2 regions of the Cupriavidus taiwanensis LMG 19424 genome follow, and region 2 is predicted to be linked to the other one. Evidence: riboswitches for the same ligand, from Rfam matches in the RefSeq annotation. Region 2 holds a riboswitch; the other holds the start of a gene.

Region 1 (16,026 bases), on a different contig from region 2:
ATCTATGCCGCCGCGATCGTGCAGGTCGCCACGGGCTGGCTGCATTCGGAATATGGCAACCTGGGCGCGGCGCTGCTGCATCCGTTGTACCTGCTGGTGGGCTCATGCCTGCTGGCCTGGCTGGTGGGCAAGCTCGGCCATGCCATCTACGACCGCATGTCGGCCGACGACCACTACAGCTTCCTGGTGCTGGTCGGCCTGGTGCTGTTCACGCTCGCGCTGACCCGGGTACTAAAATTGTCGATGCCGCTGACGCTGATGCTGGCCGGCGTGGTGTTCAAGCACCAGGACAACCAGCCGCACGTGTGGCCCCCGCATTTCGGCAGCGCCGGCAGCCTGCTGATTATCGTGATGGTGGTGTCGCTGGGCCTGCCGCTGACGGCGCAGGACTGGGCCGTGGGCGGCGTCTACGCCATCGCGCTGGTGGTGCTGCGCCACGTCGCCAAGCTCGCCGGCGTGGTGTCGCTGGGTTCGTTCTCGGGACTGAGCCTGCGCCAGTGCATGGCGCTGGGGCTGGCGCTGGCGCCGATGTCGGGCCTGGCCTACCTGCTGATGCATGACGTCGCGCGCCTCTATCCGGGCACCGGGCAGCCGCTGGCGGCCATCATCTTGTGCGCGCTGGCCATCGAACAACTTTTCGGCCCGGTGATCGCGGCCTGGGCGCTGCGCTACGCAGGCGAAGTCCGCGTCGATATCCGGGCCAATGGAGGAGGGCGCTGATGTCGCTCGAACCGTTCAAGCAATCCGAGGCGCTGACCTTCGGCGTCGAGCTGGAGCTGCAGCTGGTCAACCGGCATGACTATGACCTGGCGCCGTTCGCACCCGACCTGCTGCGCGCGCTCAAGGGCGCCGAGCATGCGGGCGACATCAAGCCCGAGATCAGCCCGTCGATGATCGAGATCAGCACCGGCATCTGCCACAGCTACCAGCAGGCGCTTGAAGAACTGACGGTCATGCGCGACCTCATGGTGGCGGCCTCGCGTTCGCTGAACCTGGGCATTGCCGGCGGCGGCACGCATCCGTTCCAGCAATGGTCCGACCGCACCATCTCCGATTCGCCGCGCTACCAGTACATCTCCGAGCTGTACGGCTACCTGGCCAAGCAGTTCACCGTGTTCGGCCAGCACGTGCACATCGGCTGCCCCAGCGCCGACGAATCGCTGTTCCTGCTGCATGCCATCGGCCGCTATGTGCCGCACTTCGTGGCGCTGGCGGCGTCGTCGCCCTATGTGCAGGGTGTCGATACCGGCTTTGCCTCGGCACGGCTGAATTCGGTCGCGGCCTTTCCGATGAGCGGGCGTGCGCCGTTCCTGCTGACGTGGGATGCCTTCACCGCGTACTTCGAGAAGATGCGCAACACCGGCGTGATCGAAAGCATGAAGGACTTCTACTGGGATATCCGCCCGAAGCCCGAATTCGGCACCATCGAGGTCCGCGTGATGGACACGCCGCTGACGGTGCAGCGTGCCTGCGATATCGCCGCGTATATCCAGATGCTGGCGCGCTACCTGTTGCTGTCGCGCCCGTTCATGCCGCAGGAAGACGATTACCTGGTGTACACCTTCAACCGCTTCCAGGCGTGCCGCTTCGGGCTGGAGGGCGAATACGTGCACCCCAACGAACTGACCCGCATGCCGATCGCGGACCATATCCTGTCGATCTGCGACGCGCTGGTGCCGCATGCCGAGGCGCTCGGCTCGCTGCCGGCGCTGGCCAATATCCGCGCCCTGGCCGAGCGCCGCGACGGCGACGCGCATTGGCTGCGCCAGGTCGACGCGGAGGCGCGCAGCCAGCGCGAGACGGTGCGCAAGGCGTGTGACCAGTGGGCTGCATGAGAGGGCTGCCTGAGAGGGCCCGAGGGGGCAACCCGAGCGCGCGTTGAACGCGCCGTGGCCTTACTGGACGCTGTAGCCGCGCCCCTGCATGCAGGCGCCCCAGGCCTGGTAGTACGAGCCCATCGCCTGGCTGGTATTGGCCGCCGCCTGCTGGTTGGCCGCGTTCGCCTGGCGGCGTGACTGGCGGTGCGCCATGCCGCCGGCGACCGTACCCGTTGCAGCGCCGATTGCCGCGCCCTTGCCGGCGTCGCCCGCAATCGCGCCTGCCACGGCCCCGGCGGCAGCGCCGCCTGCCGCACCCCGCACGCGCTGGCCGCTTTGCGCCTGGGCCGGCGGCGGCGCGTTGGCGGCCTGGGCAGGATCAATGCCGGTCTGCTGCTTGGCCCAGCTGTAGCACGCGCCGTCGTCGCTGGCCTGCTGCTGCTGGCTCTGGCCCTTGGCCGGATAGGCGATGGGCTTGTTCTGCGCCGTGGCCTGGAACGGCGCCAGCGCGAGGGCCGCGGCCAGCGCGCCGAGGGCGAGATAGGGCTTGGGATGCTGGCGTTGCTTCATGATCGTGTTCCCCCGCAGTGGTCGGCTACGCAATGCCGGACGCGCCGCCCGGTGCGCGAGCGGCAAGCGCCGTTCCGTGTTCTGTGAAGGCCAGTATTTGCGGCCCGCAGGGCTAAGTCAAATCAGTGTTTTGGCGGCGTGATGTTATTTGTTTGTGGTGGGTGGCGGCGCCAGCAGGAACGCGGTGGCCTGCTGCCACCAGGCCAGGTCGACATGCCCGGTCCAGTCGTTGTGGCCGGCGCCGTCGATCACCGCCAGCCGTCGCGGTTCGCCCAGCGACGCATAGAGCGCCTTGCCGAAGCGCGCCGGCACGATGGTGTCGCGTTCGGCCACCGCCACCATCACCGGGCGGCCGAAGCCGGCCAGATTGGCCACGCTGTCGTAGCGGTCGCGCAGCACCCAGCCGGCCGGCAGCCAGGGATAGTGGTGCGAGGCCAGGTGCGCCAGCTTGTCCCACGGCGTGATCAGCAGCACGCCGTCAATGCTGTCGCGCTGGCGCGCCGCCGCGGCCGCCACCACGCCAGCGCCCAGCGATTCGCCGATCAGCAGCAGCGGCCCGTCGAACTGGCGCCGCGCCAGCACGATCGACTGTTCCGCGTCTGCGACAAAGCTTCGCTCGCCCAGCGTGCCCGGGCGCGGCCCGTATCCCGGATACTCGGCCAGGATCACGCGCACGCCCAGCGGCGCCAGCGCACTGGCGTAGTAGTCGCGATGCCCGGCATGCCCGGCGTTGCCGTGGAACACCATGGCGGTGGCGCGCACCGGCCCGCGCGGCTCGGCCACCAGTCCGCGGAAGTCGTCCGGACCCGGCCACGCGCGCAGCCCGGGCGAGACCATGTCGTCGACCGAAGCGCGTTCGGGGAAATAGAGGAAGTGGTCCTGCAGCATGGCGATCGCCGCCAGCCCCGCCAGCGCCGCGGCCAGCCAGCGCCAAGGGCGCGCCCGCGCCGGCCGTGGCTGCGCCACGGGTTTCGTTGCGCCAGGCAGCGCGCTGGCAGGCATGGCCGTGTGCGTGACGCGGCTAGACGCCGGCGTACACAGGTTCGCAGCGCACCTCGGTCCTGACCGAGTTGGCGATAAAGCAGGCCTCGTGCGCGGCGTGGTGCAGGGCGTCGAGCTGTTCGCGCGTCGGTTCGGCCTCGCCGCCAAACGTGACTTGCGGACGCAGCGTCACCACCGTCATCGCCATGCGCCCGTCGGCGTTCTTTTCCATCACACCGGTGGCCGCGTCCAGGTAGCGGTCGACCACCAGGCGCTGCTTGGCGGCGAGCGACAGGAACCACAGCATGTGGCAGCTCGACAGCGAGGCGATGAACATCTCCTCCGGATCGACCGCGCTGGCGTCGGACATCGGCACCGGCACCACATGGGGTGATGACGAGCCCGGTACTTCGGCGCCGCCGTCGAAGCGCAGCAGATGCCGGCGGCTGTAGCGGTTGCCGGCGAAATCCTGTCCGTCGCGTTGCCACAGGACTTCAGCGGTGTAGGTGGACATGCAGGGACTCCTGGGGTTGGGGAAAGATTTCAGGCGCCGTGCGGCACGCTCTCGCCATCGCGCAGGCCCAGGCGCTGGTTGGCCGGCACGGCGACATCGATCAGCCTGGGGCGCGGCAGGTTCAGGTTGCGCATCATCTCGACGAACTGCTCGCGCGTGCGGCCGGCGACGCGGCTGTTGTGCGCGCGTTCATGGCCGATGGTGGACACGGTGCGGCCCTTGTAGTCATGGGCCGGATAGACCAGCGTGTCGTCGGGCAGCGCGAACAGCTTGCGGGTCAGGCTGTCGTACAGCGTGCCGGCGTCGCCGGACTGGAAATCGGTGCGGCCGCAGCCATCGATCAGCAGCGCATCGCCGGTGAAGACGCGGCGCACGATGCCGTCGGCGGTGGGCTCTTCCCACAGGTAGCTCATGCTGCCGGCGGTGTGCCCGGGCGTCTGGATCGCGCGCAGCAGCTGCTTGCCGAAGGCGACGGTATCGCCGTCGATCAGCTGCTTGTGCGCGGGCTTGATGTCGCAGCCGGACGGCGCCGCGGTATGCGCGCCGGTCTGCAAGGCGAGGTGGCCGGCCGAGGTGATGTGGTCGGCATGGGCATGGGTCTCGATCACCCACGCCAGGCGCGCGCCGGTCTCGTGCAGCAGCTGGAGGTCGCGCTCGAGCTGATGGTCGACCGGATCGATCAGCAGCGCGTCCCCGGTGGCGGCGTCGATCAGCAGGTAAGTGAAGGTGGACGAGGTCTCGTCGAACAGCTGGTGGAAGGTCTGCATGGCCGTCCTCTTGTTGTTTGGCCGGGGAACGCCGCCATGATACGCCGCGCCAGCGCTAGCACTCCACGATATTCACCGCCAGGCCGCCGCGCGCCGTTTCCTTGTACTTGGTCTTCATGTCGGCCCCGGTCTCCCGCATGGTCTTGATCACCGAGTCGAGCGACACGTAATGCGTGCCGTCGCCGCGCAGCGCCATGCGCGCCGCGTTGACTGCCTTGACCGACGCCATCGCGTTGCGCTCGATGCACGGGATCTGCACCAGCCCGCCGACCGGGTCGCAGGTCAGGCCCAGGTTGTGCTCCATGCCGATCTCGGCAGCGTTTTCCACCTGAGCCGGGCTGCCGCCGGTGACCGCGGCGAGTGCGCCGGCCGCCATCGAGCACGCCACGCCGACTTCGCCCTGGCAGCCGACCTCGGCGCCGGAGATCGATGCGTTGAGCTTGTACAGCAGGCCGATCGCGCCCGCGGTGAGCAGGAAGTCGACCACGCCCTCGCGATTGGCGCCAGGCACGAAGCGGTCATAGTAGTGCAGCACCGCGGGGATGATGCCGGCCGCGCCGTTGGTCGGCGCCGTGACCACGCGTCCGCCGGCGGCGTTTTCTTCATTGACGGCGATGGCGTACAGGTTGACCCAGTCCATCACCGAAAGCGGGTCCGACAGCGTGCGCTCGGCACGCTCGGTCAGGCTGCGGTACAACTCGGGCGCGCGCCGCTTGACCCTGAACGGCCCCGGCAGTTCGCCATCGGTACGGCAGCCCCGCGCCACGCAGGCCTGCATCACGTCCCAGATATGCAGCAGGCCGTCGACGACTTCCTGCTCGCTGCGCCACGTCAGTTCGTTCTCCAGCATCAGGCGCGCAATGCTCTTGCCGCTGTCCTGTGCCATCTGCAGCATGTCCTTGCCGCTGCGGAACGGATGCGGCAGCTGCTGCGCGGCGTTGAGCACCTGGGTGTTGGGCGCACCCGCCGTGACCACGAAGCCACCGCCCACCGACAGGTAGCGCGCTTCGCGCAGGCTCGCGCCGCTGCCGTCGAAGGCATGGAACTTCATGCCGTTGGGATGCTCGGCCATGGCCTCGCGCCGGTAGAAGGCGATGTGCTCCTTCTCGACGAAGGGCACGATGTGGCGGCCCAGCAGCGACAGCTCGCGCGTCTTGCGCAGGGCCGCCAGGCGCGTGTCGATGGAATCGGGGTCGATGGTGTCGGGCGCCTCGCCCATCAGGCCCAGGATCACGCCCTTGTCGGTGCCGTGGCCCTTGCCGGTGGCGCCGAGCGAGCCGTACAGCTCCACCCGCACGCTGGCGACTTGCGGCAGCAGCCCGTCGCGCTCCAGCCCCTGCGCGAACATCAGCGCCGCGCGCATCGGGCCCACGGTGTGCGAGCTCGACGGGCCGATGCCCACCTTGAACAGATCGAATACGCTGACTGCCACGGACGGCCTCCAGATTGACGCCGGACCAGGCCGGCGGGCGCCGCGTTGCGCGGCGCCCTGAGTACAGCTTAGCTTGTGGCCGGGATGCCGGCTCAGTCCACCACGTAGTCGCTGACCGGCACGCAGGCGCAGAACAGGTTGCGGTCACCGTACACGTTGTCGGCGCGGCCGACCGGCGGCCAGTACTTTTGCGTGCGCAGCGATGCCACCGGGTAGGCGGCTTCCTCGCGCGTGTACTGGTGGGTCCACTCGTTGGCGGTCACCACCGCGGCGGTGTGCGGCGCGTGCTTGAGCGGGTTGTCCTCGCGGTCGAACGTGCCGTCGGCAACGCGGCCGATTTCCTGGCGGATCGCGATCATCGAGTCGATGAAGCGGTCCAGCTCATGCAGCGCCTCGCTTTCGGTCGGCTCGATCATCAGCGTGCCCGGCACCGGGAAGCTCATGGTCGGCGCGTGGAAGCCGTAGTCCATCAGCCGCTTGGCCACGTCTTCGTTGCTGATGCCGGTTTCTTTCTGCAGCGGGCGCAGGTCCAGGATGCACTCGTGCGCGACCAGGTCGTGCTGGCCGGTGTAGAGCACCGGGTAGTACGGTGCCAGGCGCTTGGCGACATAGTTGGCGGCAAGGATGGCGTTTTCGGTCGCGGCGGTCAGGCCGGCCGAACCCATCATCGCGATATACATCCACGAGATCGGCAGGATGCTGGCCGAGCCGAACGGTGCCGCCGACACGCCGCCGATGCCGCGCTCGTCGCGCCGGTAGCCGACGCTGTCCTGGTTGGGCAGGAAGTCCGCGAGGTGCGCGCCGACCGCGACCGGGCCCACGCCCGGGCCGCCGCCGCCGTGCGGAATGCAGAAGGTCTTGTGCAGGTTCAGGTGCGACACGTCGCCGCCGAACTGGCCCGGCGCGGCGGTGCCGACCATCGCGTTCATGTTGGCGCCGTCGACATAGACCTGGCCGCCGTGCCTGTGCACGATCTCGCAGATCTGCTGCACGCCCTGCTCGAACACGCCGTGCGTGGACGGGTAGGTGATCATGATCGCAGCCAGGTTCTGGCTGTGCTGCTCGGCCTTCTTCGCCAGGTCTTCCAGATCGACGTTGCCGTTCTCGTCGCAGGCCACCACCACCACCTTCATGCCGGCCATCTGCGCCGACGCCGGGTTGGTGCCGTGCGCCGACGACGGGATCAGGCAGATGTCGCGATGGCTTTCGCCGCGGCTGGCGTGATACGCATGGATGATCAGCAGGCCCGCGTACTCGCCCTGCGAGCCGGCGTTGGGCTGCAGGCTGACCGCGGCGTAGCCGGTGGCGGCGCAAAGCATGGCCTCGAGCTGGTCGATCATCTCGCGGTAGCCCACGGTCTGGTCCAGCGGCGCGAACGGGTGGATCTGGCTGAACTCGGGCCACGTCACCGGGATCATCTCGCTGGTGGCGTTCAGCTTCATCGTGCACGAGCCCAGCGGGATCATGGTGCGGTCCAGCGCCAGGTCCTTGTCTGCCAGCATGCGCAGGTAGCGCAGCATCTCGTGCTCGGCGTGGTGCGTGTTGAAGACCGGGTGCGTCAGGTATTCGCTGGTGCGTGCCAGCGCTGCGGGGAACGCGTCCTGCGTGGCGGCTTCGAGCTTGTCGAAGTCCAGGCCAGCGGGCAACGGCTTGCCTTGCGTAAAGACTTCCCACAGCGCGACCACGTCGGCGCGGGTGGCGGTCTCGTCCAGCGAGATGCCCACACGCGTGGCGCTGACATGGCGCAGGTTGATGCCGCGCGCAGTCGCAGCGGCGTGGATGGCTTCGGTGTTGAAGCCCGTTTCCACGGTCAGCGTGTCAAAGAAGGTAGCGTTGGTACGCGCGAAGCCGAGCGTTTCCAGGCCGGCAGCCAGCGTCGCGGTCAGGCGATGCACGCGCTGCGCGATGCGTTTCAGGCCTTGCGGGCCGTGGTAGACCGCGTACATCGACGCCATCACCGCCAGCAGCACCTGCGCGGTACAGATGTTGGAGGTGGCCTTCTCGCGGCGGATATGCTGCTCGCGCGTCTGCAGTGCCAGGCGGTAGGCCTTGTTGCCCTGCGCGTCGATGGTCACGCCGACCAGCCGGCCCGGCATCGAGCGCTTGAACGCATCCTTCACCGCCATATAGCCGGCGTGCGGGCCGCCGAAGCCCAGCGGCACGCCGAAGCGCTGCGAGTTGCCCACGGCCACGTCGGCGCCCCATTCACCCGGCGCGGCGATCAGCGTCAGCGCCAGCAGGTCGGCGGCAGCCACCACCAGGCCGCCGGCCGCGTGCACGGCGTCGGCGATGGCGCGGTAGTCATGGATGTCGCCGTTCACGCCCGGGTACTGCAGCAGCACGCCGAAGGCGCCCGCGGAAGCGGCGTCGGCGGCGGGGCCGACCTTCACTTCGATGCCCAGCGGCAGCGCGCGCGTGCGTACCACTTCCAGCGTCTGCGGCAGCACGTCGTCGGCGACGAAGAAGACGCTGGAATCGTGCTTGTTCACGCGCTGCAGCAGCGTCATCGCTTCGGCGGCGGCGGTGCCTTCATCGAGCATCGACGCGTTGGCGATATCCAGCCCGGTCAGGTCGGTCACCATCTGCTGGAAGTTCAGCATCGCTTCCAGGCGGCCTTGCGAGATTTCCGGCTGGTAGGGCGTATAGGCGGTGTACCAGGCGGGGTTTTCGAAGATATTGCGCAGGATGACGCCGGGCGTAATGGTGTTGAAGTAGCCCTGGCCGATGAAGCTCTTCAGCACCTTGTTCTTGCCCGCCAGCGCGCGCAGCTTGGCCAGCGCGGCCTCTTCGCTCAGCGGCTCGGTGAACTCGCCCATCGGCATGCCGTCGCGGCGGCGGATGGCGGCGGGGATGACGGCGTCGATCAGCGCGGCGCGGCTGTCATAGCCGAGCACCTTCAGCATGTGCTGCTGCTCGGGGGTATCGGGGCCGATATGGCGGGCGGCGAAGGCGTCGCGCGCCTCCAGTTCGGCCAGCGTGGGCCGGTTCACTTGGGCGGCGGTCATGGGAAGCGGGGCGTTCATTGGCAAGAACCTCGTGGGGCGCGTCGGCAGGTGGTCAGCCCGCCGGCGCGCTGTCAATTTGCTTGTCGTTCCCGCGAAGGCGGGAACCCAGTGACTTTTTCAGCGGCGCAAGCAAGCCACTGGATTCCCGCCTGCGCGGGAATGACGAAAATCAGGCGCCGACGCTGGCCTTGTAGGCGTCGGCCGACATCAGGCCGTTGACGTCGTCGCCGTTGGCCGGCTTGAGCTTGAACAGCCACGCGTCGAAGGCGTTGGCGTTGACGCTTTCCGGCGCCGCGGTGGCGGCCTCGTTGACGGCGATCACTTCGCCGGCCACGGGCGCGTAGATGTCGGAAGCGGCCTTCACCGACTCGACCACGGCCAGCGCGTCGCCGGCACCGACCGCCTTGCCCACTTCGGGCAGCTCCAGGAAGACGATGTCGCCCAGCGCGTCCTGGGCGTGGTCGGTGATGCCGATGGTGAGCGTGCCGTCGGCTTCGACGCGCACCCACTCATGCGACTCGGTGTACTTCAGGTCAGCGGGGAAATTCATGAAGGTTCTCCGGATTCAGATCTGTTTCTTGTTGGGTGATGCCTGCCCGGCAACGTTGCCGGCAGGCGAGGGCGACCGTTGGGTGAGCGGGGCGTTCCCTTAGCTCACGAGTGCCTTGCCATGACGCACAAACGGCAGTTTAACCACAGTCGCGTTGAGTTTGCGGTCGCGGATCTCCACCTGCACGGTGTCGCCCACGTTCACGCCTTGCGGCAGGCGCGCGAACGCGATCGATTGCGACAGCGAGGGGCTGAACGTGCCGCTGGTGATTTCGCCGTCACCGGCGGGGGTGATGACTTTCTGGTGGGCACGCAGGACGCCACCTTTGTCGCGCAGGATCAGGCCGAGAAACTGCTGGCGCGAACCGGCCGCGGCCAGCGCCGCCTTGCCGGTGAAGTCGCGCTCGCTCTGCAGGTCGACCGTCCACGCCAGGCCCGCATCCAGCGGCGAGACCTTGATATCCATGTCCTGGCCGTACAGGTTCATGCCGGCTTCCAGGCGCAGCGTGTCGCGCGCACCCAGGCCGGCCGGGCGCACGCCGGCGGCTTGCAGCTTTTCCCACAGGCCGGCGACGCTGGCGGCCGGTACCACCAGTTCGAAGCCGTCTTCGCCGGTGTAACCGGTGCGTGCCACCATCACTTCGCCGAGGGCCGGATCCTGCACCACCACCGCGTTGAACGGCTTGAGCGCGTCGGAAGGCTGGGTCGACGGGAAGGTGCTCCAGACCTTGGCGCGGGCATTGGGCCCCTGCACCGCGACGATCGCCAGCGGCGGCACGCCCGCGGGCGCAACGTCCTCGCGGCGCGGCGTGATGGTCACGCCGCTGCCGGTGGCCTCGTTGCGGGCGCGGATCCAGTCGATATCGCCGACCGCGGTGCCGGCGTTGACGACCAGGCGGAAACGGTCTTCCGCAAAGAAATAGACGATCAGGTCGTCGATGACGCCGCCGTGCTCGTCAAGCATGCAGGAATAGAGTGCCTTGCCCGGGGTCTGCAGCTTGTCGACGTTGTTGGCCAGCAGGCCGCGCAGGAAGGCGCGGGTATTGGGGCCGGCGAGGTCGACCACGCACATGTGCGAGACGTCGAACATGCCGGCATCGTTGCGCACGGCATGGTGCTCCTCGATCTGGGAGCCATAGTTGACCGGCATGTCCCAGCCGCCGAAGTCGACCATGCGGGCGCCGAGGGCGCGGTGGATAGCGTTGAGGGGCGTGGCCTGGAGCGTCATGGAATCCTCGGGGGCAGTCTCGGTTGGCGAAAACAAAAAAGGGTCATCCGCCGCAACGATCGCCAGCCGATATGGCCAGCAATCCGCTGCGGCGGATGACCCCTCTGTCCTCGATACCTGAGAGATTACGAGGCGGATCCTGCGGATTCCAGTCCTCGCGCGCCCCTTCGGTGGGCACGCTCGCCACGAATGGCGGGTGCCGCTCTCCAGAGTGCGGCATGCATCGTGTGCATGTTGCATGCCGATCCGACCGGTCCGTGGTGCCTGAGAGTTTTCGGGTGATACCCCTTCGGCGGCGCAGGCGATGCGCGCTCTCCCGGTCGGATGCGCGCAATGTACGGGAGGCCCCCGCCTTTGTCAAACCAAGGCAGAGGCTGCCGTACCCGCCGCTGCGCGACAGTGCTTACTTCTTCTTGTCGTCGGTGACGACGTTACCGATAACACCGCCCACTGCCGCCCCGCCCAGCGTACCCAGGGCGCTGCCGTCCGTCAGCACGGCGCCGCCCACCGCGCCGGCACCTGCGCCGATGGCGGTATTACGTTGTTTCGGGGTCATGTCCGCGCAACCGGCAAAGGCCGCGACCGTCATGCCGATCAGGGTCACCTTGGTCAAAGTTTGCAGGGTTTTCATTGTTGGCTCCGATGTGATGATTTGTGCATGCCCGAGCGATCCGGCGGACCGGGGGACACACTGGTTAGAGTGTCGCGTTATGTCATTGGCTCCGGTCTTTACGAAGTGTTACGCCAGTGACACAGCCGGGCCCGCGCGCGCGGCTTGCGCTGACTGACCCGCCGCGGCGCGCGTGTTAACATCGACGGCTTTGCCGCAGCCCCGGGTGACGGGATGCCGGCAAATCCCTTCTTTTCCTCGATTCCGCTGCCGCCCCGACATCTGCCCGCATGACCCATGGCCTGAACCCCGCCCAATCCGAAGCCGTCCGCTACCTGGACGGACCTTGCCTGGTGCTGGCCGGCGCGGGCTCCGGCAAGACCCGGGTGATCACGCAGAAGATCGCGCATCTGATCGAGGACAAGGGTTTCGAGCCGCGCCATATCGCCGCCGTCACGTTTACCAACAAGGCGGCCAAGGAGATGCAGGAGCGCATCGCCAAGCTGATGGAGGGCAAGACCACGCGCGAGGGCAAGCGCATCCCGCTCAAGCAGCTGACGGTCTGTACTTTCCACTCGCTGGGCGTTCAGATCCTGCGCATGGAGGCGGAGCACGTCGGCCTCAAGCCGCAGTTCTCGATCATGGATTCGGACGACTGCTTCGGCCTGATCCAGGAGCAGCTGGGTACCACCGACAAGAAGCTGATCCGCGGCGTGCAGAGCACGATCTCGCTGTGGAAGAACGGCATGGTCGATCCCGAGGCCGCGATCGCGCAGGCCGCCAATGCCGACGAGCACCAGGCCGCGCTGGTCTACCGCAACTACGTCGCCACGCTGAACGCCTACCAGGCGGTGGATTTCGACGACCTGATCCGCCTGCCGGCGGAGCTGTTCGCGCGCGATGAAGCGGTCCGGCTCAAGTGGCAGAACCGCCTGCGCTACTTCCTGGTCGACGAGTACCAGGACACCAACGCCTGCCAGTACCAGCTGCTCAAGCTGCTGGCGGGCGGCTCGCACCTGCGCGCGCCGGCCTTCACCGCGGTGGGCGACGACGACCAGGCCATCTATGGCTGGCGCGGCGCCACGCTGGACAACCTGCGCGGGCTGCAGACCGACTTCCCCAACCTCAAGGTCATCAAGCTGGAGCAGAACTACCGCTCCACCGTGCGCATCCTGGAAGCGGCCAACGCGGTCATCGCCAACAATCCCAAGCTGTTCGACAAGAAGCTGTGGAGCGAGCACGGCATGGGCGATCCCATTGCCATCCACCCGATGAACGACGAGGAGCACGAGGCCGAGTCGGTGGTGTTCCGCCTGTCGGCGCACAAGTTCGAGCGCCGCGCGCAGTTCCGCGACTACGCCATCCTGTACCGCGGCAACCACCAGGCGCGGCTGTTCGAGCAGATCCTGCGGCGCGAGCGCATCCCCTACGTGCTGTCGGGCGGCCAGAGCTTCTTCGACAAGGCCGAGATCAAGGACATCTGCGCCTACCTGCGCCTGATCGCCAATCCCGACGACGATCCCGCCTTTATCCGCGCGATCACCACGCCGCGCCGCGGCGTCGGCAACACCACGCTCGAAGTGCTGGGCACGTTCGCCGGGCAGGCCAAGGTGTCGCTGTTCGAGGCGGCGATGATGGGGGGCATCGAGGGCAAGCTGCAGCCGCGCCAGCTGGAGCCGCTGCGCGTGTTCTGTGAATCGATGGTGCGGCTGGCCGACCGCGCGGCGAAGGACCCGGCCACCGAGGTGCTCGACGACCTGATGGCCGGCATCCATTACGAGGCCTACCTGTACGACAGCTTCGACGAACGGCAGGCGCAGTCGCGCTGGACCAATACGCTCGAGTTCCTCGAATGGCTCAAGCGCAAGGGCACCAAGCCGGAAGCGGCCGAGGGCGAGGAAGCCACCGGCTACGACAACGCCGACGGCTTCGGCAGCGAAGGCAAGAACCTGCTCGAGCTGACGCAGACCGTGGCGCTGATGAGCATGCTCGAAGGGCGCGAGGAAGATCCCGACGCCGTGCGGCTGTCCACGCTGCACGCCTCCAAGGGACTGGAATATCCGCACGTGTTCCTGGTCGGCGTGGAAGAGGGGATCCTGCCCCACTGCCGCGAAGACGACGACATGACCGACGAGAAGATCGAGGAAGAGCGCCGGCTGATGTACGTCGGCATCACGCGCGCGCAGCGCAGCCTGCAGATCAGCTGGTGCAAGAAGCGCAAGCGCGCGCGGGAGACCTACTCGTGCCAGCCGTCGCGCTTCATCGGCGAGATGAAGCTGGAAGAGGCGCCCGCGCCGGTCGACGCAACCCCGGCAATGAGCCCGAAGGACCGCCTCGGCGCGCTCAAGGCGCTGCTGGGCAATGGTGGCAAGGCGGTCGCCGGCTGAGCGTGCCCGGCGCCCTAGCAACGTCTAGCGCGCGCCTGTCACCGCCAGTGTCACGTACTGCGAGCCGCGCTGCCCGTGCGTGAAATCCAGCGTGAAGTCGCCCACGTCGACGCGCCCCTGCAGCGCCCGCCGCAGCTCCGCCGTGCCGCCCGGGCGCGCGCCCTGCAGCGACCGCGCCAGCCAGGCGGCGCCGATATAGCCCGCCAGGGTCGCCGGCGACGGCGGCTCGTCCAGGTATTGCTTCATGCGCGCCACGTGTTCCTTCACCACCCGCAACGTGGCCTGCTGCGGGCCCGGCGCTACCTGGGTCAGCACCAGGCCGCCGGCGTAGCCGCGGCCGAGGATCTCGCGCGCGGCATTGGCGCTGACCGAGGACAGGCCGACCAGGAACCCGTACCAACCCTGCGCGGCCAGTGCCCGGCCCAGACCGGCATAGGCCAGGGTGTCGCCGGCGACGATCACCGCGCCCGGGCGCGCGGCGGCAATGCGTCGCGCCGCCGCTTCGCCGGTGCCTTCGAGCACCACCGCCCGGGTGCCGGTCTGCGCCTCCAGCCGGGCCAGCGACGACACGGCAAAATCCGGTGCCACGGCCAGCGCGATGTGCGTCAGCCCGTAGCCGCGCAACTGCTGCGCGGCGGCGTCCAGTTCGGCCTGGTAGTCGGCGCGCGTGAACCAGACATTGTCCGCGGACAGCGCCAGCCCTGACAGCGGTGCCACGATCTGGATGCCGCGCCGGACCAGTTCGGCCGAAGACGCCAGCACGGGCAGCAGCCGGTCGCCGGGACCGAACAGCAACCCGGCCTGTTCGCTATCGGCCAGCGACACCGCCTGCGCCAGCGCGCGGCGCGGATCCGGGTCGGCATCGCGCACCACATGGCGGATGCGCATCGCGCCGCCGGCGGCATTGACGGCGTCGAACAGGACCTTGGCCCCGGCCAGGTAATCGCGCGCCAGGTCAGCCTGCGCGCCGCTGCGGTCGACCAGATGGCCGACTACCACCGTGCGCGGCGCCTGTGCCAGGGCGGAACCCACCGGCACCGCCGGCAGCGCCAGCGCCATGCCGCTCGCGGCCAGCAGCCGGCGTCGACCCGCATCTGCCGGCGGGTGTGCGCGCAGCGGTGGGTACGGCGCGGGCGTGGTGGATCGAGAGGGACGTGACATGGTTGGCAAGGACGGATCGCGCGGGCGTGGTGGCGCGCAGCGTATCCGCTACACATGACGCCAATGTGACGTCCGCGCGCATCCCGGCAGGCAGCGTTGTTGCCGGTCCGTGCCGGGCTTGACGGCGGTCAAGCTGCGGGCGCCGGCCCGGTCCTACGATGACGTGTCGCATACCCATTCCCCCGCGCCCCCCATGAACCCGTCTGCCATGACTTCCCCCGCGCTCGACCGCCGCGCGCTCTCCGACTTCCGCGCGCTGGCCGGGCGCATCGACGGCAACGGTCCGCGCTATACCTCGTACCCGACGGCCGACCGGTTCCATAACGGTCCCGACCTGTCGCTGTATCACGATGCGCTGGACGCCTGCCGCGCCGACGCGCCGGCGCCGCTGTCGCTATACCTGCATATCCCGTTCTGCGAGAACATCTGCTACTACTGCGGCTGCAACAAGATCATCACCCGCGACCACGGCCGCAGTGCGCGCTACGTCAGCTACCTGGGGCGCGAGATGGCGCTGGTGGCCGGGCGCCTGGGCGCGCGCCGCCAGGTTATCCAGTCGCACTGGGGCGGCGGCACGCCGACCTTCCTGAACCCGGACGAAATGCGCCGCGTGATGGCATTGCTGAACACGCATTTCGACCTGGCTGGCGAGGGCGAACATTCGATCGAGATCGACCCGCGCCGGGTCGACCGGGACCGCATGGCGCTGCTGGCCGAACTGGGCTTCAATCGCGTCAGCCTGGGTGTGCAGGATTTCGATGCCGAGGTACAGCAGGCCATCCACCGCATCCAGCCGTTCCAGGAGACCCGCGCCGTGGTCGACGCCGCGCGCGCGCTGGGCTTCCGCTCGGTCAGCCTGGACCTGATCTACGGGCTGCCGCACCAGACCGCGGCGCGCTTCGGCCGCACCATCGACCAGGTGCTGGCGCTGCGCCCGGACCGGCTTTCGGTCTACAGCTATGCGCACCTGCCGCACGTGTTCAAGCCGCAGCGCCGCATCGACGA
Region 2 (16,026 bases):
CGCAAAGGCATTGGCCGGAATCACGTACTGGTAGCCGCCGATGTTCACCGGGCCGCCGGACACCACATTGCCATTGGCATCGCGCAGGTAGCTGCCGGTGGTGTTGGAGCGGTCCTGCTGCCAGTAGGCGGCGGTGAACTGCGCCTGCAGCGTGCTGGTGATGTCGTAGCCGAGCTTGAGCTTGAGCTGGTCCTGCACCGTGTGCGTGACGCCCTCGCTGTTCACGCCCATCACCACGCGGTCGCGCCCGCTCTGGTCCTGGTCGAAATAGGCGCCGGAAACCGGCGTGTCCGCCGCACCAGCGGGCCGCGTCGAGCGCGACGCGGTATAGAAGCTGAGCGGCTGGCTCTTGCTGTCCTGCCGGTCCACGCTGACCAGCCACGAGAACGGGCCGACACGATCGCCCACATAGGCATTGGCATGCACCCCGTTGAAGTTGTCGTGGGTGCCGTACAGGCCGAAGCGCTGCGTGAACAGCTGCACGCTGGCATCGCCCTCGAACTTCTCCGGCGTGCGCGTGGTAATCAGCACCGTCGCGCCCAGCGAATTGCCGGGATACAGCGCCGAATACGGCCCGTACAGCACGTCCATGCGCTCGATCTCGGCGGCATTGACCAGCGACCAGCGCGGCGGGAAGCTGAAGTCCGAGCCGAGCAGGTTGGACAGCAGCAGCCCGTCCGCATAGACCAGCCCGCGCGCCGACTGGCGCGAACTGGTGCTGCGCACCGAGATGATCGAATTCATATCGCCGATAAAGCGCTTGCGCACGGCGAGGTTGGGCGCGTACTTGAGCGCGTCCTCGGTATTGACCACGTTGAAGTCGGCCATGCGCGTGCTGCTGATGCCATACGCCGGCGCCGGCGTGTTGGGCGGGATCGCCGGCGTCTCGGCACGGTCGGGGCGGGCCGATACCACCACCTCCTGCAGCGGCGCGGGCGCCCCCACGGCTGCCTCCACCCCTTGGGCAGCGGCCACGGCGGGGCCCATCAGCACTGCCGAAGCGGCCAGTGCAATGCGATGTTTCTTCACGGAATACCTTGTTGTCGTCGTTATGGGCTCGCTACGCCTGCGCAGCATCAGGCGCTCCTCCCCGGACCTCCCTGCTAGCGGGCGCTGACATTTTATGGGGCCGCAAGCCGCGGGCCGATGCGACATAGCGACGCGCCTTGCACGGTCATATCCATATGCATCGGTGTTAACCCGCATATCCAATACGGAGCCTTGTCACTACATTGCCCCGACTGGCCTCCAGCCAGCGTGATGCAGGGAGAGACTGTCGCGGCGCCCGCCGCGCACGGCGCCGAAGGAGCAACCGCCCCGGAAACTCTCAGGCAAAAGGACCGGCATCACCCGTCAGTGCACTCTGAAGAATGCCGGACGCCATCGTCCGCCCGGCATACCGAAGGAGCAAGCGCGCCCCGCCCCCGCGGCAAGGCGCCGCGAATCTCTCAGGTCCAGAACAGAGGGGGCGTCCGCCACGCATGTCGCGTGCGGACTCCTACCCTTCGACGTTCCTGGATCCTGCAGATCATGAAGACAATCGCTGTCATCGGCGGTGGCATCACTGGTGTCACCACCGCCTACGCGCTCGCCCGGCGCGGATTCTCCGTCACGCTGTTCGAGCGGCACCGCTACGCCGCCATGGAGACCTCGTTCGCCAACGGCGGGCAGCTCTCCGCTTCCAACGCCGAGGTCTGGACCCACTGGTCCACGCTCGTCAAGGGGATGAAGTGGATGCTGCGCAACGATGCGCCGCTGCTGATCAATCCCCGGCCCAGCTGGCACAAGCTGTCGTGGTTCGCCGAGTTCATCGCGTCGATTCCCCACTATCGCCGCAACACCATCGAGACCGCTCGCCTGGCCATCGCCGCGCGCGAGCACCTGTTTGCGTGGGCGGCGCAGGAAGGCATCGACTTCGACCTGAAGCGGGCCGGCATCCTCCATATCTACCGCGACCGCGCCGGCTTCGAGCATGCCGGCCGGGTCTCCGCGCTGCTGGCGCAAGGCGGACTGGAGCGGCGCGCCGTGACCCCGCAGGAAATGCGCGCGATCGAGCCGACGCTGGCGGGGTCGTACTACGGCGGCTACTTCACCGAAAGCGATTCCACCGGCGACATCCACAAGTTCACCAGCGGCCTGGCCGCGGCCATTGCGCGCCTGGGCGTGCGCTGCCTCTACGGCCAGGACGTGCGTGCAGTAAAAACAGACGGCAAGCGCGCCACCGTCACCGTGCAGGATGGCGCCGACACGGCCACCTCCACCTTCGACGGCGCCGTGATCTGCGCAGGCACGGCAAGCCGCGCGCTGGCGGCCGGGCTGGGCGACCGCGTCAACATCTATCCGGTCAAGGGCTATTCGATCACCGTCAACCTGGCCGACGACGCGAGCCGCGCGGCGGCGCCGACGGTGAGCCTGCTCGACGACGAAACCAAGCTCGTCACCAGCCGCCTCGGCGACGACCGCTTCCGCGTCGCCGGCACCGCCGAGTTCAACGGCACCAACCGCGATATCCGCGCCGACCGCATCCGCCCGCTGGTGGACTGGGTGCAGCAGTGCTTCCCCGGCGTCAGCACGCGCAGCGTGGTGCCGTGGGCCGGGCTGCGGCCGATGATGCCCGACATGCTGCCGCGCGTGGGTCGCGGCCGCGCGGCCTGCATCTTCTACAACACCGGCCACGGGCATTTGGGGTGGACCTTGTCGGCGGTGACGGCGGACATGGTGGCGGGGGTTGTGGACCAGGCGCTGGGAAGCGCGCCGGCGATGGCGGTTCCGGCCGCTATTTCTGCACCTGCCTGATCGCGCGCTCGCGCGACGCCTGCATGTCCTGCATCAGCCGGTACGCCGCGTAGTACTTGTAGATATTGCGCACATAGGTGGTGGTCTCGATGCCGATCTTCTCGGCCACCACGATCTCGACATTGTTGAACCACTTGTCGGGATCCAGCCCGCGCGCCGCCGCTTCCTTGCGCATCTTGGCGATATTGCCCGGCCCGGCGTTATAGCTGGCAAAGGCGAACAGCGGCCGGTTCGCCTCCGAGAAATGCGCGTCGGGGAAGTACTTCGTCATCAGCCGGTCCATGTACTTGGCGCCGGCGTGGACATTGGCTTCGGCGATCCGGATGTTGCCGACATTCAGTTCCTTGCCGGTGGCCGGCATGATCTGCATGATGCCGACCGCGCCGACATGGCTGCGTGCGTCCTGGTTCAGCTGGGATTCCTGGAAACCCTGCGCGGCCAGCATCAGCGGATCGAAGCCATAGTCCTTGCCGTACTTCTCGAAGAAGGCGATGGTCTGCTGGAAGCGCTTGTACTCAGCATCGTCGGTATTGTTCTTGATCTGCTTGATGCGCAGCATGGTCTGCTTGAGCCGGTACTCCGCACCGCCCTGCTTCTTGACGAAGTTGACGTAGAAGTCTTCGATCGCCTGCCGCAGCTGCGGGCTGTTCTTGCGGTAGGCCCAGCCGGTATAGCTGCCTTCGCGCACGGCCAGGTCTTCGCGCACCTTGATGTTGGGCAGGATCTGCGCCCACGTCGCGGCCTTCCAGTCATCGACCACCAGGATCTGCAGCACGCCCGCGTTGAGCATCTCGAGCGCGTCCTCGTCCTCGAGCGCGTCGGGCAGCATGACCAGCTTGATCGGCGCCTTGCCGGCGCGGCGCAGGCCGTCGTTCAGCACGGTCAGGCTTTCGAAATAGCTGCTGGCGCGCCGTACGTGCACGGTTTTTCCGGCGAGATCGTCGAGGCGCTGCAACGGCGGCGCCTTGGGCCCCGTGATCACCAGTTCGCGCACCGGCTTGCGGTCGCGCGGCGCGGTGAAGTCCACCTGCTTCAGCCTGCTTTCGGTCTCGGTCAGGTTGCCGGCGGCGATATCGCCAAGCCCTGCCATCAGGTCGGGCAGCAGCCGGTCGCGCGTGGTCGGGATGATGATGATGGTCAGCGGGCGCTTGCCGAGCTGGTCGGCGTATTTCTTGTTCAGGTAGCGCTCGAAGTCACGCACCAGCTCCGCGGTCAGTCCGCGCTCGCGGCCCTTGTCGCTGAAGTAAAGCGTGCGGCTGTACGGCACGAGTACGCGGATGACGCGGCTCTTGAGCATCACGTCGAAGTCGCCGGTACGGGGCTTGTTGGCAAGGTTCAGGCCGCGCGGCTTCGCGGGAGTGTCCTGGCCTGTCGCAGCGGTAGCGGCAGGGGCCGATGCCGCGGCTGGCGGATTTTGCGATGGCGCTTTTTGCTGGGCCAGGGCAGCCGGCCCGCAAAGGCTGAGCGCGCCCATCAGGCCAGACACAAGGAGGCCTGCCAGCCAACGGGAAGGGCGGACAGCGGACATGGCGGGGGTTGCAAGCCGCGCAAGCAAGCGCGCGGTTTGCCCATATGGAGTCTAGGCGCCAAATGGGGAGTTGCAAGCCGGGGAGTTGCAAGCCGGGGAGTTGCAAGCGGGGGAGTTGCAAGCCCGGAGCAAGTACGCGGCCGCCACTTCGCGCAACATCGCCTGGCCTGCGCCACGGGCATTCAGCGAGGATGACTTCTCGCCGCAGTACGGCTATGTCAAACCACCCCCTCTTCCCGCAACCGCGCCAACGCTTCCTTCCCAATACCCAACTCCCCATACACCTCCGCATTGTGTTCCCCCACATCCGGCCCGGTACGCGGTGACGGCGGCGCGTAGCCCGAAAACCGCGGCACCACGCAAGGCGCCGGCACCGTGCCCAGGTCTGCATCGGGCAGCCGCACGATGGCCTGGCGCGCCACCATCTGCGGGTCTTCGACGATATCGGCGATGCTGAACACCTTGCTGAACGGCACCTGGCATTGTTCCAGCCGCGCCGCGGCGGCGGCGTAGGGCTGCGCGGCGAACCACTCGGCGATGCAGCCGTCGAGGGCTTCGATATGGCGCACGCGGCCGGCGTTGGTGGCGTACTCCGGTGCCTGGGCCAGTTGCGGTGCGCCCATGGCTTCGGCCAGCCGGCGGAAGGTGGCATCGGAAGAGGCCACCACGGTGACCCAGGTGTCGTCCGCCGTGCGGTACATGTTGGACGGCGCGGCGTAGGTGGTGCGGTTGCCGGCGCGCTGGCGCACATGGCCGAGCTGTTCGTATTCGATGGCGAGCGGATCCAGCAGGCGGAACAGTGCCTCGGTGGCGGCCAGGTCGATCTCGCGGCCGGGCTGGGCTGGCCTGGCGCGCTGCTCCGCCACCGCGGTGGCGATGGCGAAGGCGCCAAACAGGCCGGCGATCATGTCGCCTACCGGGTAGTTCATATGCATTGGCCCGCTCTGTGCCGTGCCTGCGAGATTGGTGAAGCCGCTCCTGGCTTCGAAGATGCGGGCAAACCCCGGGCGCGTCGCATCCGGCCCGGTCTGGCCGAAGCCGGTCAGCCGCAGCACGATCAGCCTGGGGTTGGCCGCGTGCAGCGTTTCAAGATCGAGTCCCCAGCGCGCCAGCGTGCCGGTGCGGAAATTCTCCACCAGCACGTCGAAGCGCGGCAGCAGGCGCAGGAAGATCTCGCGGCCGCGCGGCGTGCGCACGTCCAGCGAGATGCCGCGCTTGCCGCGGTTGGTCACTTTCCAGTACAGCGCGTGGTCCCTGGTGACGGGCTCGAGTCCGCGCAGCGGATCGCTGCCGTCGGGCAGTTCCAGCTTGACCACCTCGGCGCCCATGTCGGCGCACAGCGTGGCGGAAAACGGCGCCGCCACCACGGTGGCCATGTCGAGGATGCGCAACCCGGCAAGCGGGCCGTTGCCCGGTGCTTCGGGCGATACAGGCTGTGCGTTGGTGTCTGGCATGCGGGTCTCCGGCGGCAAGGTTGTCCGCTGCAAGGTGGCAGGCGGCCGGCCGGGGCGCAAGTACGGTTTCGCTGTGCGGAACTGTCGTGCTACAACAGTGACGCCCCCATTTCCGGATCCCAGCATGGAACCCAAGCAACCACCGCACAGCATGGACCGCAACCCGGAACCCCTGCCCGGCCTGGCCAGCGAGGACGCCCTCGCCACCGATCGCCAGTTCGCCACCAACCTGTCGCGCGGGCTCGAGGTGCTGCGCGCCTTTACGCCGTCCAGCCCGGTGCTGGGCAACCAGGACATCGTGGCGCGCACCGGGCTGCCCAAGGCGACGGTATCGCGGCTCACGTACACGCTGGGGCTGCTGGGTTTTCTCAGCCGCGTGCCCGGCAACCAGAAGTACCGGCTCGGCGCGGGCGTGCTGGCGCTGGCTTACCCGATGCTGGCCGGTCTGGCGATCCGCCAGGTGGCCCGGCCCTATATGGAGGCCATCGCGCGCGAGACTGGCTGCACCGTGAACCTGGGCATGCGCGAGCGCCTGTCGGTGGTCTACGTGGACAGTTGCCGATTGGATCCGGGCAACTTCTACCAGCCGGACATCGGCAGCACGCGCCCGCTGCTGGCCAGTGCCATCGGCCGCGCGGTGCTGCTGGCGTGCAGCGCGGACGAGCGCACGGCGCTGCTGAACCGGCTGCGGGTCGAAGACCCGCAGCGCTTCAGCCAGGAGCGCCAGATGTGGACGGAGGACCAGAAGCATTTCCGCGCGCACGGCTATTGCCTGAGCCGCGGCGAATGGCGGCCCGAGATCCATGCGATCGCGGCGCCGTTGCGCCAGTCGCTGCACGAGGACCCGTTCGCGCTGAACTGCACCATCGCGGCATCGCGCAATCGCGACAACCTGCTGGAGCGCGAGGTGGCGCCGCGGCTGCGCGAAGCGGTGCGGCAGATCGAACTGAGCTGCGCGCGCTGACCCCTCACGGGACAGCGGCGCGCCAGCGCAGCCTGCCGGCAATGCCGCCGGCAGGGCCAAGGACCAGCGGCCCGCCAGAGGCCTGCATGAGACCGACCTCGCGCCCGGCAACGTCCCGGGCGCAGGCAACCAAGGAGACAAGATGGATGCCTTTTACCCGTTGCGCCGGCTCGCTGCCGGCATGCTGGCCTGCGCCGCGCTGACGCCCGCGGCGACGCTGGCCGCCGCCGACGACGCGGCGCGCTTCCCGGACCGCCCGGTGCGGATCATCGTGCCGTTCTCGGCGGGCGGCGTGGTCGACTCGGTCACCCGCATCACGGCCGAGAACATGGCCAAGGTGCTGCAGCAACCGGTGATCGTCGAGAACAAGACCGGCGCCGGCGGCGCCATCGGCGCCGACCTTGTCGCCAGGTCTCCTGCCGACGGCTACACGCTGCTGGCGGTCAGCCCCAGCTACGTGGTTGGCCCGCTGCTCAACCCGTCGATCCAGGGCAAGGGCGGCAAGGACTTCCGCGCCGTGGCCGGCATCGGCGCGGTGCCCAACGTGATCGTGGTGCCGGCCTCGTCGCCGCTGCGCACGCTGCCGCAACTGCTCGACGCCGCGCGCAAGCAGCCGGGCACGCTGACCTATGCCAGCGCGGGCATCGGCACCTCGAACCACCTGTCGGCGGAGTTGCTGGCGCAGATGACGCACGTCAAGCTGACCCACGTGCCCTACAAGGGCCAGCCCGAGGCCCTGAGCGACCTGCTGGGCGCGCGCGTCTCGATGATGGCGCTGACCTCCGCCATTGCGCGCCAGCAGGTGCAGAGCGGCAAGCTGCGCGCGCTGGCCGTGACCTCGTCCAAACGCACGCCGGTGCTGCCGGACGTGCCCACTGTGGCCGAGGCGGCGCCGCTGCCTGGCTATGCAGTGGGCGGGTGGTTCGGGCTGGTGGCGCCGCAGGGCACGCCGGACGCGGTGGTGCGCAAGCTGGCCGACGCCGCCGCGCGCGCCACCGCCGACGCTGCGACCGCGCGCCGCCTGGGCGAACTCGGCATGGACCTCGGCCCGCAATCCGCGGCCGAGTTCGACCGCTTCCTCGATGCCGAAACGAAGAAATGGACCGGCGTGCTGAAGACCGCCGGCATCACGGCACAGTAGCCGCGCCCCCACCACCCTCCATCCACCACCGGAACCCCTCCATGATCCGCGACTCCGCCCGCCAGCAAGCACTGCTTGCCGAACTTCGCCGCTTCGTGCTGGAAACCTGCATCCCGCTCGAGGCGCAGATCGACCAGACCGATGTCATCCCCGAGCCCGTGGTCGAGCAGATGCGCCGCCTCGGCCTGTTCGGCCACAGCATTCCGGAGGCCTACGGCGGCGCCGGCCTGACCACCGAAGAGCTGGCGCAGGTGAACATCGAGGTGTCGCAGGCGGCCACGGTGTTCCGCGCCCGCTTCGGCGGCAACACCGGCATCGCCGCGGAATCGCTGGTGGCCGACGGCACCGAGGCGCAGCGCCAGCGCTACCTGCCGCAGCTGGCCTCCGGCAAGGTCACCGGCTGCTTCGCGCTGACCGAACCGGAAGCCGGTTCCGATGCCACCGCGCTGCAGACCACGGCCAGGCAGGACGGCGACCATTACGTGCTGAACGGCAGCAAGTGCTTTATCACCAATGCGCCGATCGCCGACCTGTTCACCGTATTCGCCCGCACCGACCCCGGCACGCCGGGCGCGCACGGCATCAGTGCCTTCCTGGTCGAGCGCGGCACGCCGGGCCTGAGCACCAGCGAGCCCGAACGCAAGATGGGCCAGCACGGCTCGCCCGTGGGCGACGTCTACCTGAAGGACTGCCGCGTGCCGGCCAGCGCGATCGTCGGCGGCAAACCCAATGTGGGCTTCAAGACCGCAATGAAGGCGCTGAACAAGCAGCGCATCAACCTGGCCGGGCTGTGCGTGGGGCCGGCGATCCGGCTGGTCGACGAGATGGTTCGCTATGCGGCGCAGCGCCGCCAGTTCGGCCAGCCGATTGCCGATTACCAGCTGGTGCAGCAGATGATTGCCGACAGCAACACGGAGCTGCATGCCGCCCGCGCGCTGGTGCTCGAGACCGCGCGCAAGCGCGACGCTGGCGAGGACGTGACCATGGAGGCGTCGATGTGCAAGCTGTTCGCCTCGGAAATGGCCGGCCGCGTGGCGGACAGGGCGGTGCAGGTGTTCGGCGGCAGCGGCTATATGGCGCGCACCGTGGCCGAGCGCTTTTATCGCGATGTGCGGCTGTTCCGGCTGTATGAAGGCACCACGCAGATCCACCAGCTCAATATTGCCCGCCGTACCCTGGAAGCGCGCGGCGCCGCGCTGGAGGCTGCCGGCGCAGGCTGAGTGCCGGATCCTTGCACTACGGCGGGGCGGCCAGCGCGCGCACAACGGCCGCCCCCCTTCACGACGCGCGGCCGCCAGCGCCGCGCGGCAGCCAGCCACGACCTCGCATGACAGCGCCCCGGGCCGCCCAGCGCCCGGCATCGCGCCCCGCACAAGTGCTTTATCAAGCACGTTCAGTGCGAAAACCCCTGCTGAACCCTCCCTCCCTTGCGCTGCCGCGTGACCGACTCCTCCCGTCCATCTAGTCTGCATGCAGACGCTGGATTGGTGGAAGTCCCGTCACAATCCTTGGCTAAGACTGGCACAGTGGTCGCTACATAAACCGCGTTCCACGACATGCCGGCACCCGGCGCGCTGCCAGGGGAACGTTGCGCCCGGCACCCCCCACGCATGGGCGGCTGGCTTTGGCGCAGTCGCCATGCAAGCCTTGCCGATTCCCTCCCATTCTCATCTGACTGTTGAAGGACGACCGATGCTCTCCGAAGCCGAGCCTGTGCAATTCCGCCACCCCGCCTCCCGCAACAAGGCCCCGACCCTGCCGCCCTGGATCACCACGCGGATGGCACAGCATTTCGAAGAGCGGATGGGCAAGCTCTGGGGCGGGGACCACCTGCTGCACGGGCTGACGCCCGGCCCCGACGCGCTGCACCTGAGCAGCAACGACTACCTGTGCCTGCTGGGCGAAGCCTCGCTGGCGCAGGCGCAGATGCGGGCCTTCGGCAATGACGCGCCGGAGCTGCTGATGTCGTCCGTGTTCATGCACGGCGATACGCCGCAGCGTCGGGTCGAGCGCAAGATCGCCGACCTGATGCAGGCCGAGGACGGGCTGATCGCCCAGTCCGGCTGGGCCGCCAACGTTGGCCTGGTGCAGTGCATCGCCGGCCCCGGCATTCCGGTCTATATCGATATGAACGGCCATGCCTCGCTGTGGGAAGGCATCATCGCCGCGGGCGCGCAGGCGGTGCCGGTGCGCCATAACGATTGCGAGCACGTGCGCCGCCAGCTGGAGCGATTCGGCCCCGGCGTGATCATGGTGGATTCGGTCTACAGCACCACCGGCAGCGTGGCGCCGCTGGTGGACTATGTCGAACTGGCCGAAGCGTCCGGCTGCGTGCTGGTGGTGGACGAATCGCACTCGCTGGGCACCCATGGCCCGCGTGGCGGAGGGCTGGTGCCGGCGCTGGGGCTGTCGGAGCGTGTGCATTTCCGCACCGCGTCGCTGGCCAAGGCCTTTGCCGGGCGCGCGGGCTACGTGGCCTGCTCCACAGCCTTCAAGGATTTCTTCGCGGTGGAATCGCGCCCGGCCATCTTCAGCTCCGGGCTGCTGCGCCACGAGATTGCGTGGTTCGATGCGGTCACGGACTTCATTGCCACCGCGGACGAGCGCCGCGCGCGCCTGCATGCGATCACCCGCGAGACCCGGGCCGCGATTTCCGCACTGGGCTACAACATCAGCGAGGGCTCCGAGCAGATTATCGGGCTGGAAGCCGGCAGCGAACCGCAGGTGAAGGTGCTGCGCGACGCGCTGCAGCGGCGCGGCATCTTCGGCGCGGTATTCTGTGCGCCGGCCACGCCGAAAAACCGGGCATTGATGCGACTTACGCTGCATGCGAAACTTGGCGCCAACGAAATCGACCGCCTGGTCGGCGTGCTCGCCAGCATCCGCGATGAAGTCCGGCTGGAAGAGTGGTCCTCGACGCGCCGGGCCCGGCGCAAGTCCTGAAAATCCCACAAGCGGGCCGATCGCAGGCATCCGCGAGGAGTAGTCCTGAAAGATGGATGCAAAGGTAGCGCAAGCGGAAGACAGCCGCACCACCCTTGCCGGGCTGGCCCGCAAGGCGTGGCAGGCCGTGTTCGAGACCGCCGCGCGGGCCACGCTGCTGGACGAGGAAAGCGTCATCCGCCTGCGGCGGATCCAGATGGTGGGCGCGCTGGGCGTGGTGGGGCACCCGCTGTACTACGTGATCTGGTCCTATGTGTTCCCGCAGCCCTATGAAAACCTGTGGCTGCGGCTGGCCTGCACCGCGCTGTTCGTGCCGCTGCTGTTCGCCTCGGCATTCTCGGGCCGGCGCTGGCTGCCGCCCTATGCGCTCTTTGCAATCACGGTAGGCCTGCCGTTCGCCTTCATCTTTTTCTACCTGGAGAACGGCGGCTCGATGGTGTGGGCCGAATCGGTGATCATCGCCGTGGTGATCCTGTATCACTTCAACACCGCGTTCGCCACCATTGCCCTGTTCGCGGGCGCGGCGGCGGCAATTGCGCTGTTTGTGCTGGCGGGCAATTCCATGGGCGGCATCCCGTGGGAGCCTATCCTGCTGCAGTTGCCGGTGATCGGCTTCGTGATCGCGGTACTGGTGGTGATCAAGATGGACCGCCAGCTGCTGGCCGAGCAGAAGCGGCGCGGCATGGCCGCGGCGCTGGCGACCGTCGCGCACGAGCTGCGCACGCCGCTGACCAGCCTGGCCATGACCGCGCGCGGCCTGAAGGCCCGGCTGCCGTCGGCGCTGGACCAGGACACGCCGCAGCGCGACGGCCTGATGCAGGCGGTGGCCCGGATGGAGTCAGACCTGGCCCATATCAGCAACAGCATCGAGCTGCTGGTGGCCAACTCGAAGAACCCGGAAAACGCCACGCAGGCACTGTTCGAGGTGGGCGAGGTGATCCGCGACGCCGTCGGCCGCTTTCCGTTCGAAGCGGGCGACATGGAACGGGTCACGGTCGACCTGCCCGGCCCCGCCTACGTGATGGGCAACGCGCAGCTGTTCGGCCTGGTCACGACCAACCTGCTGAAGAACGCGCTGGAAGCGATCCGGCGCGCGGGCAAGGGCACCATCCATATCCGCTGCGAGGTCGAACCCGATGCGGTCCACGTGGTGTTCCGCGACACCGCCACGGGCGTGCCGCCGCAGGTGCTGGCGCGGATGTTCCAGCCGTTCTTCTCCTACCCCGCGCATCGCGGCACCGGCATCGGGCTGGCGTTTTGCCAGAAGGTGCTGGGCAGCTGGGGCGCGGGCATCAGCTGCCGCTCCGAGGAACACGTGTTTACCGAGTTCGACATGCGCTTTCCGCGCAAGGCAAAATGGCCGGAGCCACAGCAGGCTGACGCGGCGTAGCACCACGCCGGCCAGCCACCGGCGGCGTGCGCCGGCCCTTACACCACCCCCGCAGCCTTCAGCGCAGCCACCTGCCCGGCATCCATGCCGAGCAGGTCGCCCAGCACGCGCTCCGTATCCTGCGACAGCAGCGGCGGCGCGGCGCGCACCGGCACGCGCTCGCCATCGAGCCGGTACGGCGGCGCCAGCACTTCCACACGGCCGGTTTCCGGATTGGGCAGCTCTGCCAGCAGGCCGGCTTCGGCCGAGCGCCGCGAGCGCAGCGCCTCGAGCAGCCCCAGCACCTCGCCGCACGGAATGCCGGCGGCGCTCAGGCGCGCCAGCAGCAGCTCGCGCGGGCGGCGCGCCAGTTCGGCGCGCAGTTCCGGCAGCAGCGCCTGGCGGTTGGCCGAGCGGCCGGTATTGGTGGCGAAGCGCTCGTCGGCGGCCAGGTCCGGGCGCTCGATCACCTCGTTGCAGAAGCGCTGGAACTGCGCGTTGTTGCCGACCGTGATCACCAGCGGGCCATCGGCCGCGTCGAACACGCCGTAAGGGACGATCGACGGATGGGCGTTGCCGTACTTGGGCGGGTCCTCGCCCATCAGCAGCGCCTCCAGGCCGTAGTAGGCCGTGATCATCAGGCCGCAGTCGTACAGCGCCATTTCCACGTGGCGGCCCTGGCCGGTGCGCTGGCGGTCGTACAGCGCGGCCAGCACGGCCTGCGCCGAATACATGCCGGTGAACATGTCCACCACCGCGGTGCCGAACTTCAGCGGCCCCTGGCCCTCCTCGCCATTCAGCGCCATCAGGCCGGCCTCGCCCTGCACCACCAGGTCGTAGCCGGGACGGGTCGCCTCGGGGCCGTTGCTGCGGTAGCCGGTGATCGAGCAATAGACCAGGCCCGGGTTGATCGCCTTCAGCGCCTCGTAGCCCAGCCCCATCTTGTCGATGCCGCCGAACTTGAAGTTCTGCACCAGCACGTCGCACTTGGCCGCCAGCTCGCGCACGATGCGCTGGCCTTCGGGCTGCTGCAGGTCGATGCCGATGGACTGCTTGTTGCGGTTGGCGCTGTTGAAGTAGGCCGTATTGCGCGTGCCCACGCGCAAGCCCCAGTCGCGCGTATCGTCGCCGCGGCCGGGGTGTTCGACCTTGATCACCTCCGCGCCCAGGTCGCCCAGCGCCTGCGTGCACATCGGTCCGGCCAGCACGCGGGACAGGTCCAGCACGCGCACGCCCGCCAGCGGCAGGCGCGGGGAATTGTTGATATCAGCCATGCGGCGATCTCCTTGTGTGTGTCTCTCGGGCAGGCGATGGATCGGCCCGGGCTTCGCCCGGATTTTGCACTGTCAAGGCCTGGTCGACAATTCCATGGATCGTTGACACGGTGTCAATCAAAAATTAACACTCGACCGCCGCCAGCCAGATGGCGGCGGCGTACAGAAATGCCGTTCAGTTAACGACGTCGTTCCCGCGCAGGCGGGAACCCAGTGACTTTCTCCCCGGAGGGGACGTGAAAGACGCTGGATTCCCGCCTGCGCGGGAATGACGGTAGTGATGGATCCCTACACCGAACGGCATTTGCGGCGTACAGCGGGTTTACCTTAGTGCGCGGCAACACAAGAGTTTGGGGGGAATCGCCCTACTGCCCGCGCACGCGCCATCCCTAGTATTGACTCACCGCGGCGACGCAAGCCTCGCCGGCGGCAACAGGCCCCACCCGCCTGCCACGCATCGCCAGTATCCCGAACCGCCTCGTCGAAGCCAGCCGCTCACCCGCTGAACGGCTGTGGATGCGGTCGTGGATACGGCGGAAAAAAAACCAAGGAGACCACCATGCTGCACGACCTGCCCGCCCGCCCCGAGACCATCCACTGGGGCTACTTCGATGCCACCCAGGCGCCCGCGCTCACCGTGAAGAGCGGCGACCTGATCCGCGCCGAAGCGGTGACCCACCACGCCGGCGATGCCCCCGACCTGATGATGGACGACGCCATCCGCGAGATTTACCGCAAGGTCCCGCACGACGACCGCCACCCGGGCGTGCACATCATGACCGGCCCGATCTATGTCGAGGATGCGAAGCCGGGCGATGTGCTGGAAGTGCGCTACCTGCAGATGATTCCGCGCTTCCGCTTCGGCGCCAATGTCGCCGCGAGCTGGGGCCAGCTGTACAAGGAGTTCGAGAAGGAGCGCGTCACCATCTACGAGCTGGACCAGCCCTCCAACACCGCGCATGCGCTCTACGCCTACGACTATCCCGGCAAGCTGACCATTCCCGGCAAGGTGGTCGACGAGCGCGAATGCTGCCGCCAGCCGGCGCTGGCCGGCGTGCGCGTTCCCGTGCGGCCCCACCTGGGCACCGCGGGCGTCGCGCCCGACGCGCGCGGCCGCGTCACCACCGTCGAGCCAGGACTGCACGGCGGCAATATCGACAACTGGCGCATCGGCGCGGGCGCGACCATGTACTACCCGGTGCAGGTCGACGGTGCGCTGTTCTCGATCGGGGACCCGCATATCTCGCAAGGCGACGGCGAAATCAGCGGCACCGCCATCGAGGCCTCGCTGAACGTGCTGTTCCAGATCGTGCTGCGCAAGGACTTCCATTTCCCCTCGCCGCTGCTGGAGACGCCGGACTGCTGGGTCGTGCACGGCTTCCATGAAGACCTCGACGAAGCCGGCAGGAACGCGGCCCGCGACATGATCCACCTGCTGACCGAACAGCAGGGCCTGTCGCGCGACGATGCCTACTCGCTGATGAGCGTGTCGGCGGACTTCGGCGTGACGCAGGTGGTCGACGGCACCCAGGGCATCCACTGCACCATGCCGCGCACCATCTTCCCGCCCAAGGCCAGGGGCTGAGCCGGCAACTTCCACGGAGATCACGCATGCAATACGTCTACATAGGCCGCAACGAACTGGTCGCGCTGGTGGTCGGGCTGGTGACCGGCACGCTGTATTCCTGGCTCAACCTGCCGATTCCGGCGCCGAATGTCACCGGCGGGATCTGCGCGATCCTGTTCACGTACATCGGCTACCTGATCGTGCACGCGTGGCGCCGGACCATCGCCTTCGGGCGGCCGCCGGCAAGCCGCTGAATCACCGCAACTCATGCGTTGGGGGAATGACATGGTGGAAATCGCATTGGGCAGTACTGAACTGCAGGCCGCGGCCGTTGGCCTGGTGACGGGTCTTCTTTACACTGCGGTACGGGCGCCGATACCGGCCCCGAACGTGCTGGGCGGCATCTTCGCCATCTTCGGCACCTTCGCCGGCTTTGTCCTGGTAGCCGCGATGCGGGGGCAGCTGCTGATCGGCTAAGGCATCGCCGGGCCTTCGCCAGCAACGTTGCGCAGCGCGGCGGACCGCCATGTCCGCCGCGCCTGCGCTGTGGCAGTCAGACGCCAGGGAGGCACCATTGCATCTGCAGCGTTTTTCCACCGAAGCGTATCCGCGCAACCGGCGCGGCGCCGCATGGCGCGACGAACTCAGGGCCGCGCGCCTGCAGTGCGAAAGCCTGTGCGCCGACCACACCCTGCACGGCACGATCCAGTCGCGCACCACCCCCGCCGGCATCGGACTGACCTGCATCGCGTCGGTGCCGCAGACACTGGCGATCACCGCCGGTGACGGCCGCGGCCTGATGCTGCTGATGCTGACCGAGGGCGAAGCGCACCTCGCCAGCCCGGACCTGCGCGAGCCGCTGCGTCCCGGCCAGGTGGTCTGCGTGCCCGAACACGCGGCGCGCAAGGTGGCGCTGACCACCGCGTTCCGGCTGTTGACCGTGCATATCGGCCAGGCCTTGCTGAACGCGCGCATCACCGCGCCATTGCC

The links. A riboswitch is a leader RNA that binds a small molecule or an ion and turns the genes downstream of it on or off. The one in region 2 is predicted to bind glycine.
Region 1: another riboswitch for glycine. It lies ahead of gcvT (glycine cleavage system aminomethyltransferase GcvT); the one in region 2 lies ahead of RALTA_RS17330 (D-amino acid dehydrogenase).

What each region holds. Positions count from the first base shown of each region.
Region 1 is NC_010528.1:3,237,959-3,253,984, reverse strand. It holds gene RALTA_RS15075 (cation:proton antiporter) at 1-720, shown strand, start outside; gene RALTA_RS15070 (YbdK family carboxylate-amine ligase) at 720-1,835, shown strand; gene RALTA_RS15065 (YMGG-like glycine zipper-containing protein) at 1,896-2,387, opposite strand; gene RALTA_RS15060 (alpha/beta hydrolase) at 2,532-3,389, opposite strand; gene RALTA_RS15055 (OsmC family protein) at 3,409-3,882, opposite strand; gene RALTA_RS15050 (MBL fold metallo-hydrolase) at 3,912-4,649, opposite strand; gene RALTA_RS15045 (L-serine ammonia-lyase) at 4,705-6,081, opposite strand; gene gcvP (aminomethyl-transferring glycine dehydrogenase) at 6,174-9,104, opposite strand; gene gcvH (glycine cleavage system protein GcvH) at 9,256-9,636, opposite strand; gene gcvT (glycine cleavage system aminomethyltransferase GcvT) at 9,736-10,863, opposite strand; glycine riboswitch at 10,958-11,083, opposite strand; glycine riboswitch at 11,105-11,192, opposite strand; gene RALTA_RS15025 (glycine zipper 2TM domain-containing protein) at 11,267-11,494, opposite strand; gene RALTA_RS15020 (UvrD-helicase domain-containing protein) at 11,764-13,860, shown strand; gene RALTA_RS15015 (ABC transporter substrate-binding protein) at 13,885-14,919, opposite strand; gene hemN (oxygen-independent coproporphyrinogen III oxidase) at 15,215-16,026, shown strand, end outside.
Region 2 is NC_010530.1:346,413-362,438, reverse strand. It holds gene RALTA_RS17335 (TonB-dependent receptor) at 1-1,029, opposite strand, end outside; glycine riboswitch at 1,255-1,353, shown strand; glycine riboswitch at 1,354-1,473, shown strand; gene RALTA_RS17330 (D-amino acid dehydrogenase) at 1,528-2,796, shown strand; gene RALTA_RS17325 (MltF family protein) at 2,777-4,324, opposite strand; gene RALTA_RS17320 (CaiB/BaiF CoA transferase family protein) at 4,543-5,778, opposite strand; gene RALTA_RS17315 (IclR family transcriptional regulator) at 5,903-6,742, shown strand; gene RALTA_RS17310 (tripartite tricarboxylate transporter substrate binding protein) at 6,885-7,883, shown strand; gene RALTA_RS17305 (acyl-CoA dehydrogenase family protein) at 7,925-9,103, shown strand; gene cqsA (alpha-hydroxyketone-type quorum-sensing autoinducer synthase) at 9,576-10,826, shown strand; gene RALTA_RS17295 (sensor histidine kinase) at 10,879-12,216, shown strand; gene RALTA_RS17290 (CaiB/BaiF CoA transferase family protein) at 12,255-13,469, opposite strand; gene RALTA_RS17285 (acetamidase/formamidase family protein) at 14,029-15,054, shown strand; gene RALTA_RS17280 (XapX domain-containing protein) at 15,081-15,290, shown strand; gene RALTA_RS17275 (DUF1427 family protein) at 15,322-15,513, shown strand; gene RALTA_RS17270 (acetamidase/formamidase family protein) at 15,611-16,026, shown strand, end outside.